4 regions of the Paraburkholderia sp. SEWSISQ10-3 4 genome follow, and region 3 is predicted to be linked to each of the others. Evidence: riboswitches for the same ligand, from Rfam matches in the RefSeq annotation. Region 3 holds a riboswitch; each other region holds the start of a gene.
The links. A riboswitch is a leader RNA that binds a small molecule or an ion and turns the genes downstream of it on or off. The one in region 3 is predicted to bind cobalamin.
Positions count from the first base shown of each region.

Region 1: linked by a shared signal. The riboswitch ahead of M0D68_RS35435 (TonB-dependent receptor) and the one ahead of cobW (cobalamin biosynthesis protein CobW) in region 3 are both predicted to bind cobalamin.
Region 2: linked by a shared signal. The riboswitch ahead of M0D68_RS34225 (CbtB-domain containing protein) and the one ahead of cobW (cobalamin biosynthesis protein CobW) in region 3 are both predicted to bind cobalamin.
Region 4: linked by a shared signal. The riboswitch ahead of cobG (precorrin-3B synthase) and the one ahead of cobW (cobalamin biosynthesis protein CobW) in region 3 are both predicted to bind cobalamin.

Region 1 covers NZ_JALPRI010000036.1:33,638-35,837, forward strand. The annotation lists gene M0D68_RS35435 (TonB-dependent receptor) at 1-1,134, opposite strand, end outside; cobalamin riboswitch at 1,225-1,482, opposite strand; gene M0D68_RS35440 (hypothetical protein) at 1,690-2,046, shown strand; gene M0D68_RS35445 (cell division protein ZapA) at 2,043-2,200, shown strand, end outside.
Region 2 covers NZ_JALPRI010000032.1:27,895-30,094, reverse strand. The annotation lists gene M0D68_RS34235 (hypothetical protein) at 1-89, shown strand, start outside; gene M0D68_RS34230 (histidine phosphatase family protein) at 127-726, opposite strand; cobalamin riboswitch at 781-920, shown strand; gene M0D68_RS34225 (CbtB-domain containing protein) at 963-1,184, shown strand; gene M0D68_RS34220 (CbtA family protein) at 1,196-1,942, shown strand.
Region 3 covers NZ_JALPRI010000011.1:201,577-203,776, reverse strand. The annotation lists gene cobN (cobaltochelatase subunit CobN) at 1-287, opposite strand, end outside; gene cobW (cobalamin biosynthesis protein CobW) at 294-1,394, opposite strand; cobalamin riboswitch at 1,578-1,851, opposite strand; cobalamin riboswitch at 1,931-2,159, shown strand.
Region 4 covers NZ_JALPRI010000023.1:99,536-101,735, reverse strand. The annotation lists gene cobG (precorrin-3B synthase) at 1-953, opposite strand, end outside; cobalamin riboswitch at 1,046-1,225, opposite strand; gene cbiE (precorrin-6y C5,15-methyltransferase (decarboxylating) subunit CbiE) at 1,310-2,200, shown strand, end outside.

The DNA.
Region 1 (2,200 bases), on a different contig from region 3:
CGAATCCACATGCCGGTCGGGCGCAGTGAATGTATCCGAGTCGAGGCTCTGATCCAGATGCTCATAGCCGACCTGCAGTTTCTGCTGCGCGGCGAGCGCAAAATCGTTCTGCCACGTGTACTGGCGATTGTCGGTATCGAAGCGGCCGTTGTAGATGCCGTTGGTATTCGCCACGCTGCGGTCGTCGCCTTCGGAAACGATGAAGTGCGTGGTCCACCGGTCGGTCAGTTTGCCGTTCGCGAACACCGACATCTGGCGCACTTTGCTGTAGAGGTTGTTCAGATCGGTCGGCACACCGTACGCGTTGTCATAGCTGTTATTGCCGTTCGATTGGAAATAGGTGACTCCCGCGTCCCACTTGTCGCTGAACTTGTGACGCAGCGAAGCCGAGATGCTTTCGTTCAGATAGCCGTTCGCGTTCGGATTCGCGTTGGGCGCCTGCGACGGATTGAGCGACGAGAAGCCGTCGTCTTTCGAACGCGCGAGCGAAATGCTGAAGGTGGTGTTGCCGTCTTTATCCAGCGAGCCGTTCACGCCGGCCTGCTGCGTCTGCGTGTGATAGCTGCCATAGCCCACCGAAAAATTGAAACGCGGCGGATGGTCGCCGCCGTCTTTGGTGAACACCTGCACCACGCCGCCAATTGCGCCGGAGCCGTAAAGCGCGGACACGTTGCCATTCACCACTTCGACGTGATCGATCTGGTCGAGCGGAATCTGCGCGAGTTGCGGCGCGCCCAGGCTCACGGAGTCGACCCGCACGCCGTCGATCAGCAAAAGCGATTGCGTCGACGACGCGCCGCGCAGAAACAGGCTCGTCGTGGAACCCGGACCACCGGTGCGCGAGATTTGCGCGCCGGGCGCGAGTTGCAGCAGGCCGGGCAAATCGGTCGCGGTCGTATCGGCGATGTCCTGCTGGTCGAACAGCGTGGTCTGCGGGATCGCATCGGCGAGCGGTTGCGGCCCGCGCTCCGCGGTCACGACAACGGGCGACAACACCGCGGCTGACGAACCGCTCGCCCCCGTATCGGCAGAAGAAGATGAAGACGGCGACGGAGAAGAAGCAGCTTGCGCATGCACGACGAGCGGCAGGCTCGCAAAGGCGAGCAACGCCGCGCGAGCGATAGGGGACAGCATGGGATGACATTCCTGTGGATAGCGTGCGCGGCCCGCTTCCCCGCGGGCCGATGCGTAACGAGGCGCCCGCGTTGTTTTACGTTTGCGCGGGAACGAGCCTCTCCCTCTGGCCGGTATCCGGGCTGGCGACACATCGATCCCGCCTTCCCACGCGTGACGCGCAGTGGCACACTCGCGTGTTAAGCATCAAACACGCGATCAGGATCGACCTGCATGACGAATGCGGTCGCTTACCGTTGCGGGGGCAGCGCAGGTTGGCGCGTTCAGGCGAAGCGCGCGCCCTGCTTCCCGTTTAACTGCGCACACTGTGGAAAAGCGCGCGCGGGCACCAAAGTGCGGCCAGTTTAGGAGCGGCCCTCGGGTCCGTCAAGAATGGTTAATCCGTGCGCAAACTGTTCTGTTAAGTGCAGGTTATTGTCCGATGCATGAGTTGTTTTTCATCATATGGTCGATAAAAGCCGGCACAAAGCGATGTTGTTACGTCTCGAAACGAGACAATTGTCGGAACCTGCGACATTCCGCGCTAAAATGCGATGTCTTTAGAGGACGCAGCAGATGCTCACCGAACTCGAAACACTTTCACAGAATATCGGCAAGCTGATCACGATCAGCCAACGCCACAATGAAGCGCGGCTCGCGCTCGAAGATCAGCTCGCCCAAACGCGTGCCGAAGCCGAGGCCACGCGCACGGAACTCGCGCTGATGCGCGAGGAGCGCGATGCGCTGCAGGCGGAACGCGACGCGCTGTCGGCAAAGATCGACGACGCACAGGTGCGCCTCAATGCGATCCTCGAAAAACTGCCGCGGGCCCGCGCGCACAGCGAGCCTGATAATCAGCTCGATCTGCTCGAGGCCGCGCCGCATGAGGAAGAAGCGGAGAGCGACGTCACCCGCCATGGAGAAAATGCATGACCACCAAGCAGATCGAAGTATCGATTCTCGGCGTGCCCTATCGTCTCGCCTGCTCGCCGGAAACTGAAGGCGCGTTGCTTGAAGCGGTTGCTCGCGTCGACGCCGAGATGTCGAAGATCCGCAATAGCAGCAACGTGCGCGGCACGGATCGCAT
Region 2 (2,200 bases), on a different contig from region 3:
TTTATCTTGGCACGCGCGCCAAACGGACCGATATCACGTTGACGCGGGCTGATTCGAGCAAGTTGAGGCTGGTTGTATCGGGCAAGTGAGCGGGCACGTGCGTTTCGGACTATCCGAGCGTAGCCGTTATTGTGATGCTGGCCACCATGTCCAGCCGCGTCGCGAGCGTCGCAACTCGACCATCGAGAGCGGCGCGATTTCGATGTGCGGAAACACGCCCGGCGGCGCGCCGAGTGCATGAACGATCGCGGCCCGGATCACAGGCGCGTGCGTGACGGCGACCACGGTCTGTGTGTTGCCTTGTATGACGTCCTCGCTCAACGCACCGTTTAGCGCATCGAGCCACTGTCCCACCCGCTTCACGAGTTGACTGAACGACTCGCCGCCGTGCGCGGCCGCGTCGGGATCGTGTGTCCATGCGGCGAGGTCGTGTGGTGCTTCGACCGCGAGATCGGCAAGGCGGCGGCCGTGCCACCGGCCGTAGTCCATATCTGCCAGCCGCTCGTCGACCGATGCCGCGGCGCCGAGCCCCAAGGCCGACGCCGTATCGCGCGCACAAACGGCAGGACTGACGAAAACCGCCGCGTCATCCGGAATCGACAGACGCGCTCGTGCGGCGGCGGCTTCGGCGAGGCCGCGTGCGTCGAGCGGGTCGTCGGCAGGGAAGCGGCCCGCGCGCATCGCTGCGGTCGATGCGTGGCTGATCAGTAACAGCCGTATGTCCATTCGGTTGATTTCCATAAAGCCCGGACTAAAGCGGGACGCCGCGTACATGCTTTGCATTGCCGAGAGGCAAAGTTTAGCGCGTAGAATAGCGTCACTGCGAAGCACGGAAGCCGGTGAGAGCCCGGCGCGGTCGCGCCACTGTAATCGGCATTCATGAGCCGAAAGCCAGACCTGAGCTTCGCAGCATCCCTCTTCAATCGACTATCGGGGCGCGTTACCCCCAGGAGATGTCCATTATGTCCAACGCTGTTTTCGATTCCACGACACAGCCCGTCGCCCAACCTACGCCGATTCCGCTGCGTGAACTGCTGCCTTGGGTCGTGTTCGGCGGCTTGCTGCTGTTGCTCGCGCTGTATTTCGTTGGTGCGGAGCAGGGCGCCACGTCGCTGGTGCCTGGCATGTATGTGCACGAATTCGTGCACGACGGCCGCCATCTGCTCGGCTTTCCCTGCCACTAACGGAGTCGAACATGGTCGGTAAATTGTTGGTACGCGGGATGCTTGCAGGCATCGCCGCGGGATTGCTCACGTTCGGCTTCGCGAGATTGGTGGGCGAACCGCAGGTCGATCAGGCGATTTCCTTCGAGGAAAAGGCTGACGCCGCCAAAGGCGAAGCGCCCGAACCCGAACTGGTGAGCCGCGGCACCCAGGCGGGCCTCGGACTGTTGACGGGCGTGGTGACGTACGGCGCCGCGTTCGGTGGGCTGTTCTCGCTGGTGTTCGCGTATGCGTATGGCCGCGTCGGTACGCTGAGTGCGCGCGCGTTGTCCGCATGGCTCGCGCTTGGCGCGTTTATCACGCTGGTGATTGTCCCGAACATCAAGTACCCGGCGAATCCACCCTCGGTGGGCGACCCCGAGACGATCGGGATGCGGACCGGCTTGTTCTTCCTGATGATTGCGATCTCGCTGGCTGCAATGGTGTTTTCGCTGAAGGTTCGACGCCGCGCGGCACTGAAGTTGGGCGCATGGAATGGTTCGATCGTGGCGGGCGTCGTGTTCGTTGCGATCATTGCGGCCGTGCAACTGTCGATGCCGACGATCAACGAAGTGCCGGCGGCTTTCCCGGCGGTGCTGTTGTGGAAATTCCGCGTCGCGGCCATCGGCATGCAGGTGATTATGTGGACAACCCTTGGGCTGCTGTTCGGCGCGCTCGTTGAGCGAAGCAAATTGCTGGCTCCCGCGAGCCGCAGCGCCGCGAAGTCTGCTTACCTTTGATGTGAACGGCGTGACCGTGCGAGCCGCGGTCACGCCGACGTGCAGCGCGAGAGAAGCCAAATACATCAAGTACTTGGCGCGTTTGCCGGAATGTTATCCACAGGCTTGTGAACGTTTTCTGTGGATAAGCCACCCCTCTGCAATGCGCCGCTCCGCGCCAACCGTGTCGGCGATCATCGCTGCGTCCCCCCGCACCGCAAGCAACAAACCGATCTGCGTCAAGCACTTAGGTACGATGCCCCGTTGTTATCAACAACC
Region 3 (2,200 bases):
TACGGCCAGTACGCCTCGCCGCCGAGATGATCGACCACCACGACACGCGCATGCTGCAACACGTCTTCGACATAGAAATCGACCGAAGCCGGTTGCCGCAAATACGTGACGTTCGCAAGCCGCACGCTCGGAAAACCCTCGCCCAGACGCGGAAACACGCTCGCGAGCAATGACAGCGTGGTATCCGCGGAACTGAGCACCACGATATCGGCGGGCTGCTGATCGATCCGGATCACGCCCTGTGTATCGTCGACAAAACCGCCCGGCGTGGTGCGCAGCAGATGCATGACCGGTTACGCCTGTTGCGGCTGAGCGTTCGCCACCGCGCCCAAGGCGGCGTCGAATGCCTGTTGCAACGCGGCCTGGTCGAGGTCTTCGCCGATCAGCACAAAGCGGCTTTGTTGCTCGGCGCCCGTTTCACCCGCTTGCCAGCGCCGGTCGAAGTAACTATCGAATCGACGGCCCACGCCCTGTATCACCAGACGCATCGCCGCACCCGGCAGCGCCGCGAAACCTTTGACGCGGTAAATCGTGTTGGTTTCGACGAGCCCTTGCAACGCGGCGATCACAGCTTCGCGCGACGAAACATTCGCGTGCACCACCACCGAATCGAACTCGTCGTGATGATGATCGGCGTCTTCGGCCGAACCGTGATGGTCGTGGCGTAGATGGATTGTTTCTTCCGAGGCCGCTTCGAGACCCAGCAACGTATGCAGGTCGAGTTGCCCCATCTGCGCGCGCACGATCTTCACTTGCGGCGGAATTTCTTCGCGAATAACGGCTTCGACAGCAGCTTGACGCGCTTCGTCGAGCAGATCGGTTTTGTTCAGAATCACCAGATCGGCCGCCGACAATTGATCTTCGAACAGTTCGTGCAGCGGCGATTCGTGATCGAGATTCGCATCGGCCTTGCGTTGCGCATCCACGGCGACCGGGTTGTCGGCGAACTGGCCGCTCGACGCGGCCGGGCCGTCTACCACGGTGACGACCGCGTCGACGGTAAAGCTATTCTTGATCTGCGGCCAGTTGAACGCCTGCACCAGCGGTTTCGGCAACGCGAGACCTGACGTTTCGATCAGCACGTGATCGATCTGCTCGCGGCGCTCCACCAGCTTTTCCATCACCGGGAAAAACTCCTCTTGCACGGTGCAGCACAGGCAGCCGTTCGCGAGTTCATACAGTTGCCCTTCGGTCTCGACGCCGTTCTCATCGCAGCCGATACCGCAACCCTTGAGGATTTCCCCGTCGATGCCGAGCTCGCCGAACTCGTTGACGATCACCGCGATGCGCTTGCCGCCCGCATGCTGAAGAATGTGCCGCAGCAGCGTGGTCTTGCCGCTGCCGAGAAAGCCCGTGACGATGGTGACGGGGATCTTGCGCATTTGAGTTTGCATCGTGAGGTCCATCCGTAGGAGTTGCTCGTGCACGCCGAGGCATCGTGTATAGGCCGGGCAAACGGGGCACATACCCCAAACCACGACATTAACAAAACACGGGGACGAACAACGGCGTTGCCGAGGCAACCAAAAACTGGAAACGAGAATGAGGTCATGAACGCGCCACCGCATCCCCGCGATGGTCGTTCTTCGTAGTCTGGCCGGTATCCGGGCTGGCGAAAGCGCCGCTTCCCCTTCCCGGACGAGTGGTTTCTCGCCCAGTGGTTATATGCCGACGCGGCCTTGCGCGTGGACATCGAAGCCGGCTCCGCGGCGCTCAAGAACGCACCGCTTTTCGCTTACCGTTGCGGGGGCAGCACAGGTTGACCCGGTCCATTGCAGGTGGGCACCCTGTTTCCCGTTTAACTGCATGCGCACGAGCGCGCACACGAGCACCAAAGTGCGTGCGAGTTTAGGCCGAGCGCCCCCTGCCGTCAAGGAAACGCGGGCTTCGGCAAGGCCTTTCCACAGTGCCGGCGCGGCCTGCCGTGTGCTATCGTATGCGCGCGTTTGGTGCCCGCATATGCGATCGCATGTGCAGTTAAACGGGAAACAGGCCGCGCTCGCTGCGCTCAACCTGTGCTGTCCCCGCAACGGTAAGCGACCTGCGGTGCTTTCGCATCGCGCATGCGTTTTTGATGCCACTGTCCGACGAATCCGGACGGGAAGGCAAAACGCATGAGGCCGTCAGCCCGGATACCGGCCAGACGCGGAGGCAGCGAACGTCACGCTGCCGGCCGCCGGAATCCGCGAGGGACGGATGT
Region 4 (2,200 bases), on a different contig from region 3:
ACGTGCAGCATTCCCACAACTCGCTGTGCGTGCGCGCCGAGTCGCAAAGTGGCATCGGCAGGTGTGGGGCGTTGCCAGTTTGCAAGCGATGTGTCGCGTGACAGCGGGAAATCGACGTACGTTTGAGCGTGCTGCAATACGGCGTCGATGGAATGCGCGGCGAGCAGGTGACGCATGCGCGTGTCATCTGGAGCGGCCAGATCGAGGAACGTGTGCAGCAGCGCGCAGACGAGGTCTGTGACTTGCGAAGGCAGCACGGCGGCGAGAGCGCCGGCGTAGTTCGGACGAGAATGGTCAACGGCGCTATGCGCGATGTGTTGGAAGGCATCGGAGTTCGCCGCAGCTGACGGGCAACCCGCCAATCCGAACACAAATCGCACACCGTCTTCGGCCTGCATGGCTGCTAGCCAGACATCGTGCGGATGATCCAACCTGGCAAGGCGCTCACCACCATCGAGCAGTAGCGCGAATTTCGGCGATAGCGCCGCGAAACGCGGTTCGGATTGCAGCAAGGTGAGCAGTTCGACGCAAAGCGGCCTTGTATCGAACAGCGCAAACGGATCGCGTCCGGCAGTCGGGCTCACCATCAGATTGCGCACATCGTCCGCCGAGGTCGCTACCAGCACGCCGGAAGCATCCACCGCACCGCCCGTCGGAATCGGCCCAAGCCCCGCATCGACCAGCGCCGCGATCAACGCCGCCTCATGCCCGCTTCGCACACCACGCACCTGCAGATTCGCGCGATTGGTCAGCTCGACCACACCCGCCGCATGCCGCTCACTGACATCAGCAATCACCGCCGCCTGCGCCGCGCTCAACTCGCCTCCGGGCAATTTAATCCGGCAAATCCCCCCATCACGCGCCGCGACGATGCGCAGCAGCCCCGGACACGCCGAGGGCCGCAGCACGAGAGCCGCGTCGGGCAAAGCAGTGGAGGGCGAAGCTTGATTCAAGACGGACACCGGGTTGAGCGTCGCGCGACGGCCCGAGCAAGCCGCAAAGCGGCCCTTGCTACGGCATCGGTACACCCCGCCCGATGTAGGCTGGCACGAACAGTCTGGCCGGCAGGTCTCCTGGCTGGCAGGTCATGGTCCGCCGCGGCCTTCCCGGTCGAACCAGTGGCGCGGAGCGCAGGCGGACTCGCTGCATACAGTTGCGGGGGCAGCCACAGCGACACTGTGTTCCCTCTTCGGCCCCGAAGGGCACCGGCGGCTGTATTATGCCTTTTTTCGAACAGTACAACGAGGCTGGACGCTTTGATCGGCGTGGCACAGCGGATTATTTGAAGATACAGAAAGAGGATGGATGCATGCCGGCGTGGCTGACCGTGGTGGGCATAGGCGATGACGGCTTCGCCGGCTTGGGGAGGCCCGCGCGGCGCGCTTTGCTGGAAGCGTCGGTGGTTTATGGCGGTGAACGTCATCTGGCGATGCTGCCCGCGCGCCTCGCCGCGCGCCGTGCGGCATGGCCGAAGCCGTTCGATCTCGCGCCTTTGCTGGCGGAGCGGACAGGGCCCGTGTGTGTGCTGGCGAGTGGCGACCCGATGCTGTTCGGCGTCGGCGCAACGCTCGCGCGGCACTTGCCGGCAGGGGAGTTGCGGGTGCTGCCCGCGCCCTCGTCGTTGTCGCTGGCGGCCGCGCGGCTTGGCTGGCCGTTGCAGGATGTCGCCACGGTTTCGCTGGTGGGAAGGCCGTTGCCGACGCTGAATGCTCATTTGCACGACGGCGCGCGCGTCTTCGTGCTGAGTGCCGACGGGCGTACGCCTGCCGCGCTGGCCGAACTGTTGAATGCACGCGGTTTCGGCGCGACGCGGATGACCGTGCTGGAACATCTGGGCGGTGATCTGGAGCGGTGCATAGATGGCCGCGCGCACCAGTGGCCCGCAGGGGAAGTGGCGGCGCTGAACCTGATCGCGCTTGAATGCCGCGCAACGGAAGGCGCGCCGCGTTTGCCGCTGACCGTCGGCTTGCCTGACGACGCCTTTCGCCACGACGGTCAGTTGACCAAGCGCGACGTCCGCGCGATTACGCTGGCGCGCCTCGCGCCGACGCCCGGCGAATTGCTATGGGATGTGGGCGCGGGCAGCGGCTCGATTGGCATCGAATGGATGCGCGCACACCCGACCTGCCGCGCGATCGCGATCGAAGGGCACGCGGAGCGGCAGCGCTTCATCGAACACAATCGCGATGCGTTGGGCGTG